2 regions of the Laedolimicola intestinihominis genome follow, and region 1 is predicted to be linked to the other one. Evidence: a T-box and tRNA genes for the amino acid it is inferred to sense, from the RefSeq annotation. Region 1 holds a T-box; the other holds one or more tRNA genes.
The links. The T-box of region 1 lies ahead of WMO29_RS10885 (valine--tRNA ligase). A T-box ahead of a tRNA ligase gene usually reads a tRNA of that ligase, here a tRNA-Val.

Region 1 (3,416 bases):
GACATGGAAGCAGAAGAAAGCGGACGAGTCTGCAGATGCGGAAATTAAGATAGAGACGCCTGGCGAAGCTGACGATGCGCCGGAGGAACCGGTAACAGAGGTGACGAAGACGCCAACAGAGGCGGAGACGACGGCAGATCCGTCCGCAGCCGATGAGGTTGCCCGTCAGGAGCAGGAGAAAAGTACTTTTGTGACAGATTATGAGAGTGAACCATTGTTATCTGGCACACCAATTAAATATCTGAGCCTGGAGGTGGGAGGAACCGACGATGAGATCCGTCTGAACTGGATGTCGCCCAGCAGCAGTGCCGGGCAGGTCAGCTGGTACACGGTGCAGAATGGTGATTTTCAGATGGTGACGGCTAATTGCAGTTCGTCCCGGACTATGCCTGGATATTATGTAAACAAAGCGACTGTGACCGGACTTCAGCCGGGCATGACTTATGCATATAAAGTGGGAAATGACGCGGGCGGCTGGTCTCCGGAATATCGGTACACCGTGCCGGAAGGCGATACAAAGGAAGGGTTTACTTTCCTGGTGACTTCCGACGCGCAGATTGGTCAGGATCAGTATCAGGAGGAAGAGGTCAGCATCGAGGACTGGGACAAGGTGGTGACCCGGCTTACCAGATATGTGCCGGAAGCGCAGTTCCTGGTGCATACGGGCGATCAGGTAGCCCAGTTTGGCAATCCTGAGGAATACAGCGGTTTTCTGGATCATCTGGGACTCTACAGGATTCCGCTGGTACCGGTGACTGGCAATCATGACGTGGCCAACAAACAGATTTCCGAGGAATTGGGCTACGGCGGCGGACCGTATTTTTACGAACATTTCAATGTGCCGAACCGCTCCGAGGAGTACGGTATGAGTGAATATGATAAGGATGGAGATTATTATTTCATCCGGGGAAATGTATTATTTATCGTGCTGAACAGTACGACCAACCAGCCGGTGGACATTCACGAGGAATATGTTCCCAAGGTTATCGCCGAGCACCCGGATACCCGGTGGCGTGTTATCATCCAGCATTATCCGGCCTACAGCAGTGTGGCGAAATATCAGGAACGCATGGATTCTCAGCTTCGGTATTCCCTGGGTTATATCTGCGAGGATAATGATATTGACCTGGTGATTACCGGTCACGATTCCATCTATTCCCGTTCTGCTTTCACAAACCGGCGCTGTGAGAGATACGACAATTATGATTATTCCACAGGCGGGGTGGCGGTCAACCCGGAAGGAACCATGTTTGTGGTCTGCGGAACGTCCAGCGGAAGCCTGTATCAGGCAGCGACACCCAACGAAAATCTGGTATTCCAGAGTCAGGCGCAGGAGCCTACGGCCATCCGCTTTGATGTGACAGATACGGAGCTGCATCTGCGCGCCTATACCGTAGACAACTGGACCGTCTGCGACGAGTACACAATCCGCAAAGAATAGTGCGGAAACCTTGACAATCCGCGGAAAGACTGCTATATTTACCTACAGTTAGACTGGATAGAATAACATAAAGGCGGAGAAAAAGAGGAGTACGCGGGACGCACGTCAAAAGAGAGGACAGCTCATGGGCTGAGAGGCTGTCGTGGAAGGGTCGCCTGCGGAAGGTAGCTTTGGAGCCGGAATGGTGAACGGAGGTCTTATTAACCATTCACGCCCAACCAGCGTTAAAGGGTGAGAGATATGAAGCGGCAGTGTCGCTTCATAAAGTAAGGTGGTACCGCGCACAAGCGCCCTTTCGAGCATGAGAGGGCGTTTATTTTTTTCGCAGGAAATCAAAGGAGGAACAGAATGAAAGAGTTGGCAAAGACCTATGATCCAAAGGCGATGGAGGATCGTATTTACGGAGAGTGGCTGGAGAAAAAGTATTTCCATGCAGAAGTGGATCGGAGTAAAAAACCGTTCACGATTGTTATGCCGCCTCCCAATATCACAGGAAAGCTGCACATGGGACACGCACTGGACAATACCCTGCAGGATATCCTGATCCGTTACAAGAGAATGCAGGGCTACAATGCGTTGTGGATTCCGGGAACCGACCATGCTTCCATTTCCACAGAGGTTAAGGTCATCAACCAGCTGAAGTCAGAAGGTATCGATAAGAATGAGCTGGGCCGCGAGGGCTTCTTAAAGAGAACCTGGGAGTGGCGGGAAGAGTATGGCCGCACCATCGTAGATCAGCTGAAGAAGATTGGCTCCTCCTGCGACTGGGACAGAGAGCGCTTCACCATGGACGAGGGCTGCTCCAAGGCCGTACAGGAGGTATTCCTGCGCCTGCATAAGAAGGGCTATATCTATAAGGGATCCCGTATCATCAACTGGTGTCCGGTCTGCAAGACCTCTATCTCTGACGCAGAGGTAGAGCACGAGGAGCAGGCAGGCCATTTCTGGCATATCAATTATCCGATTAAGGGCAGTGACAAGTTCGTAGAGATCGCTACCACCAGACCGGAAACCCTGCTTGGCGACAGCGCCCTGGCTGTAAACCCGGATGACGAGCGGTATCAGGATATTGTAGGTAAGACCGTGATCCTGCCTCTGGTAGGCCGTGAAATTCCGGTTATCGCAGACGCTTATGTAGATAAGGAGTTTGGTACCGGCGTGGTAAAGATTACCCCGGCACATGACCCCAACGATTTCGAGGTAGGAAAGCGTCATAACCTGCCGGAGATCAATATTCTGAACGACGACGCAACCATCAATGAGAACGGCGGCAAGTACGCAGGCATGGATCGCTACGAGGCCCGCAAGGTCATGGTAGAGGAACTGAAGGAGCAGGGTCTGCTGGTGAAGGTGGTAGACCATGTCCATAATGTAGGAACCCACGACCGCTGTGGCACCACCGTTGAGCCCATGATCAAGCAGCAGTGGTTCGTGAAGATGGAGGAGATGGCAAAGCCGGCTATCGAGGCTGTTAAAAACGGAGATCTGACCTTTGTGCCGGAGCGCTTCGACAAGACGTATCTGCACTGGCTGGAGAATATCCGCGACTGGTGTATTTCCCGTCAGCTCTGGTGGGGACACCGGATTCCGGCTTACTACTGCGACGACTGCGGTGAGATCGTGGTAGACCGTGAGATGCCGTCCGTCTGCCCCAAGTGCGGCGGAACCCATTTCACACAGGATCCGGATACCCTGGATACCTGGTTCTCCTCTGCGCTGTGGCCCTTCTCTACCCTGGGCTGGCCGGAGAACACCGAGGATCTGGATTACTTCTACCCCACCGATGTACTGGTAACCGGATACGATATCATCTTCTTCTGGGTAATCCGTATGGTATTCTCAGGCTATGAGCAGACCGGAAAGTGTCCGTTCCATCATGTACTGATTCACGGACTGGTGCGGGATTCCCTGGGACGGAAGATGAGTAAGTCTCTGGGAAATGGTATCGACCCGCTGGAGATCATCGATCAGTATG
Region 2 (3,416 bases), on a different contig from region 1:
TCCGCATCCTCCACAAAGACTTCCTCGTAGAGTTCCCGGGAACGTATCCGCTCGTCATCTTTCAGATATCTCACTTCCAGTTTTTGGGTTTTTAGTTCCTGCTTCTCCATAGCTTACACCTCGTCTGTATATCTGTTTTTCCAATCTGCCATGTCCGCCGCCCAAATCACCGGCATAGGCTGCTCTATTCTGCCTTCTGGCAGCCGCCGCAGCCCGGGCAGCCGTTCGGAAGCTGCATCACATCTTCATAGGCGTAATTCGCCACCGGAATCAGAGCGCAGATGGCCTGAGAAGAAATGCCCTCGCCGGTGCCGGTAAAACCGAGGCCCTCTTCTGTAGTAGCCTTGATGTTAATCTGGCTTTCTTCAATCTGTAAAGCCTTCGCCACATTTGCCCGCATCTGAGGAATATGGGGCGCCATTTTCGGGCGCTGGGCGATGATGGTGGCGTCGATATTGCCCACCACGTAATTCTGCTCCTCCAGAAGCTTTCCCACATGCTCCAGAAGCCTGATACTGGAGATGCCTTTATATGCCGGATCCGTGTCCGGGAAATGCTTTCCGATGTCGCCGAGGGCCGCTGCGCCCAGAAGAGCGTCCATAATCGCGTGAAGCAGCACATCTGCGTCGGAGTGTCCTAGAAGTCCTTTCTCATAGGGAATTTCCACGCCGCCCAGGATCAGCTTTCGGTCCTCCACCAGTCTGTGTACGTCATATCCCATTCCTACCCGCATTCTATACCTCTTTCTCCGGGAAATTCCGCCCGGTTTTCGTTCTTATTTTTTGGAAAATGCTGTCGCGCCTCCATGCCTGTCCAATAGTCTCCGGCAAAACAGCCTGTCTGCCGTTATTATATCTCAAATGTTTGCATAAGTATAGCCAATCCATGACAACTTGATACGATTTTTGCAATAACCGCTTTCCACTGTGCCCGCAGGCTCGCTACTGGTTTAAGCTCTCCCCTATGACCTTCCACTGCCCGATTAGATTGTCCAATGAACACGCCGCGTTGGCCGGACTGGTGGATGGCAGCCGCACCGCTGCCCGTCCCGTCTCCGGGAAAATGTATTTTTTATACAGCTTCTCCGCCGTACCGCCGTTTACATAGATCTGACGGATATCCGCTGTCTTCAATATGGGGCGGATATCATTGGGCACCACGTTCCGGATACTGCTGTCACTGGAGCCCTCGATCTCGCAGCTTGCGATCACATCCCACAGGGCAATGCCGCTCCTAAGCAGGAACTCCTTCTTCTCAAGAATCGTCCCCGGCGTCTCCTGCCCCGTCACGGCCGCCAGAACGCGCCAGAATCGATTCTGCGGGTGATTGTAGAAGAAATGCCCTTCCCGCGATTTCACCGACGGAAAGCTGCCCAGAATCAAAATTTTTGAATGTCCGTCGTAGAGCGGCGGTATCTCATGCTGCACCTGTTCCATGTCATCCTCCTGTATACGAGATAAAATACGCTTCGCGAATTTTACTCGTTATCGCGGCATCTACGTTCCACTTCGGTCGGTGCTGAACAAGCGCCACTGGCGCTTAGCACCGTCAAGGTCTCGTACAAGCACGGACTTTGACTCGTTGCTCGCGTAAACAAAAGACCCAAGAACGATTTCGTTCTTGGGTCTGAATCTTAGTAGCGAGGAAGGGATTTGAACCCCCGACACTGCGGGTATGAACCGCATGCTCTAGCCAACTGAGCTACCTCGCCATAAATGGGACCTATAGGGCTCGAACCTATGACCCTCTGCTTGTAAGGCAGATGCTCTCCCAGCTGAGCTAAGATCCCATTTCGTTCTCGGTTTTGACTTGCCGTCCCAACCGACTTGCTTATTATAACCTTATAACCAAAGAAAAGTCAAGCACTTTTTTCAACTTTTTTTCATTTTCTTTTCAGAATCTCCAAAAGCCGCATAAATACTGGATTTTTTGACCTTATTTTTTTACGGGAAAGGTGTTTTTTTACACCTTTCCATTCTTGAACTGCCAGATCATCTCACTGGTCAGACTGATATTCAGGGGCTGGGGCGGAGCGTCCTCCCGCGTGAACCATTCTGCAGTGGCCAGCTCCTCGGTGTCCAGGGTGACGGTCTCGTCATCACCGTCCAGATCCACGAAGAAGCCCATCAGGACTGTCTCGGAGAAGGACCAGGGCTGGCTCTTGTAGTAGCGGATATTTTTGACCTTCAGACCCACTTCCTCCATGACCTCCCGGCGGATGGTCTCCTCGATGCTCTCGCCGATCTCGGTAAATCCCGCAATCAGCGCGTAGTAGGTGATATTATCCCGGCCCGCATACTTGGACATCAGAATCTTATCTTTATGTAGAATACCCACGATGACTGCCGGAGAAATCTTCGGGTATTCCATCTGGCCGCAGTCCGGGCAGCGCATCATGCGCTCCTTTGCGTCATGCACCATGGGGCTGCCGCAGTGGCCGCAGTACTTGCGGACGTCGTACCAGTGCCAGAGCTGATAGCCAGTGATGCCGGCGAAGGATAACCACTGAGGCTGTGCGTCCCGAAATCTCCGGTTACTTTCCAGCCGAAAGCCCTTGCGTTCCGGCAGGGCCAGTTCCTTTACCAGATAGAATCTCTTATCATCCACTGTGAACAGATAGATGATGTTCTCCGAAAGCTCCGTCTTCACCTCCGGAAAATCCCGGAATCTGGGAAATGCAATCTCCACCCCATCCCAGCGGGCCAGCGCGTTATGTTTCTCAAAATACATCAGATAGCTGTCTGCGTCCGGCTTCTCCGGGCAGTATTCATTGTGATAGATATGCGGCGCAATATCCTGTATCATATCGATTCTCCTTTATGAAAATCCCCCGCCGGAAGGCTTACGCCTCCGGGCGGGGGAATCTGCGTTCAAACAATTTTATGCTTCTCTGCCTTTGGTTTCAATCTCTTTTTTCACGTCAGCAATGAAAGCGTCCAGAGCCTTTACTCCCTGATCTCCGGCCTCGCGGCTTCTGACAGAGACAGCGCCCTCTTCCTCTTCCTTCTGACCTACCACCAGCATATACGGAATCTTCGCGGTCTGTGCCTCACGGATCTTGTAGCCAATCTTCTCCGCGCGCTTGTCAAGCTCGGTACGGATACCGGCCTCATCCAGAGACTTCTTTACCTGCTCTGCGTAATCCATATACTTGTCGGAAATCGGCAGTACACGTACCTGAACCGGAGCCAGCCAGGTGGGGAACGCGCCTGCAAAATGCTCAATCAGGATACCGATGAAACGCTCGATGGAACCGAATACCACGCGGTGGATCATGATCGGGCGGTGCTTCTCGCCGTCTGCTCCCACGTACTCCAGTTCAAAACGCTGGGGCAGCTGGAAGTCCAGCTGAATGGTTCCGCACTGCCAGGTACGGCCAATGCAGTCTACCAGATGGAAATCAATCTTCGGGCCAT

Region 2: it has a tRNA-Val gene. The T-box ahead of WMO29_RS10885 (valine--tRNA ligase) is inferred to sense a tRNA for this amino acid. The anticodon was not compared.

Annotation. Positions count from the first base shown of each region.
Region 1 covers NZ_JBBMFE010000010.1:13,572-16,987, forward strand. The annotation lists gene WMO29_RS10880 (purple acid phosphatase family protein) at 1-1,441, shown strand, start outside; T-box leader at 1,509-1,739, shown strand; gene WMO29_RS10885 (valine--tRNA ligase) at 1,790-3,416, shown strand, end outside.
Region 2 covers NZ_JBBMFE010000001.1:301,386-304,801, reverse strand. The annotation lists gene WMO29_RS01290 (GNAT family N-acetyltransferase) at 1-110, opposite strand, end outside; gene ispF (2-C-methyl-D-erythritol 2,4-cyclodiphosphate synthase) at 185-733, opposite strand; gene WMO29_RS01280 (DNA-deoxyinosine glycosylase) at 942-1,436, opposite strand; tRNA gene WMO29_RS01275 (tRNA-Met) at 1,638-1,711, opposite strand; tRNA gene WMO29_RS01270 (tRNA-Val) at 1,717-1,789, opposite strand; gene nudC (NAD(+) diphosphatase) at 1,963-2,805, opposite strand; gene thrS (threonine--tRNA ligase) at 2,881-3,416, opposite strand, start outside.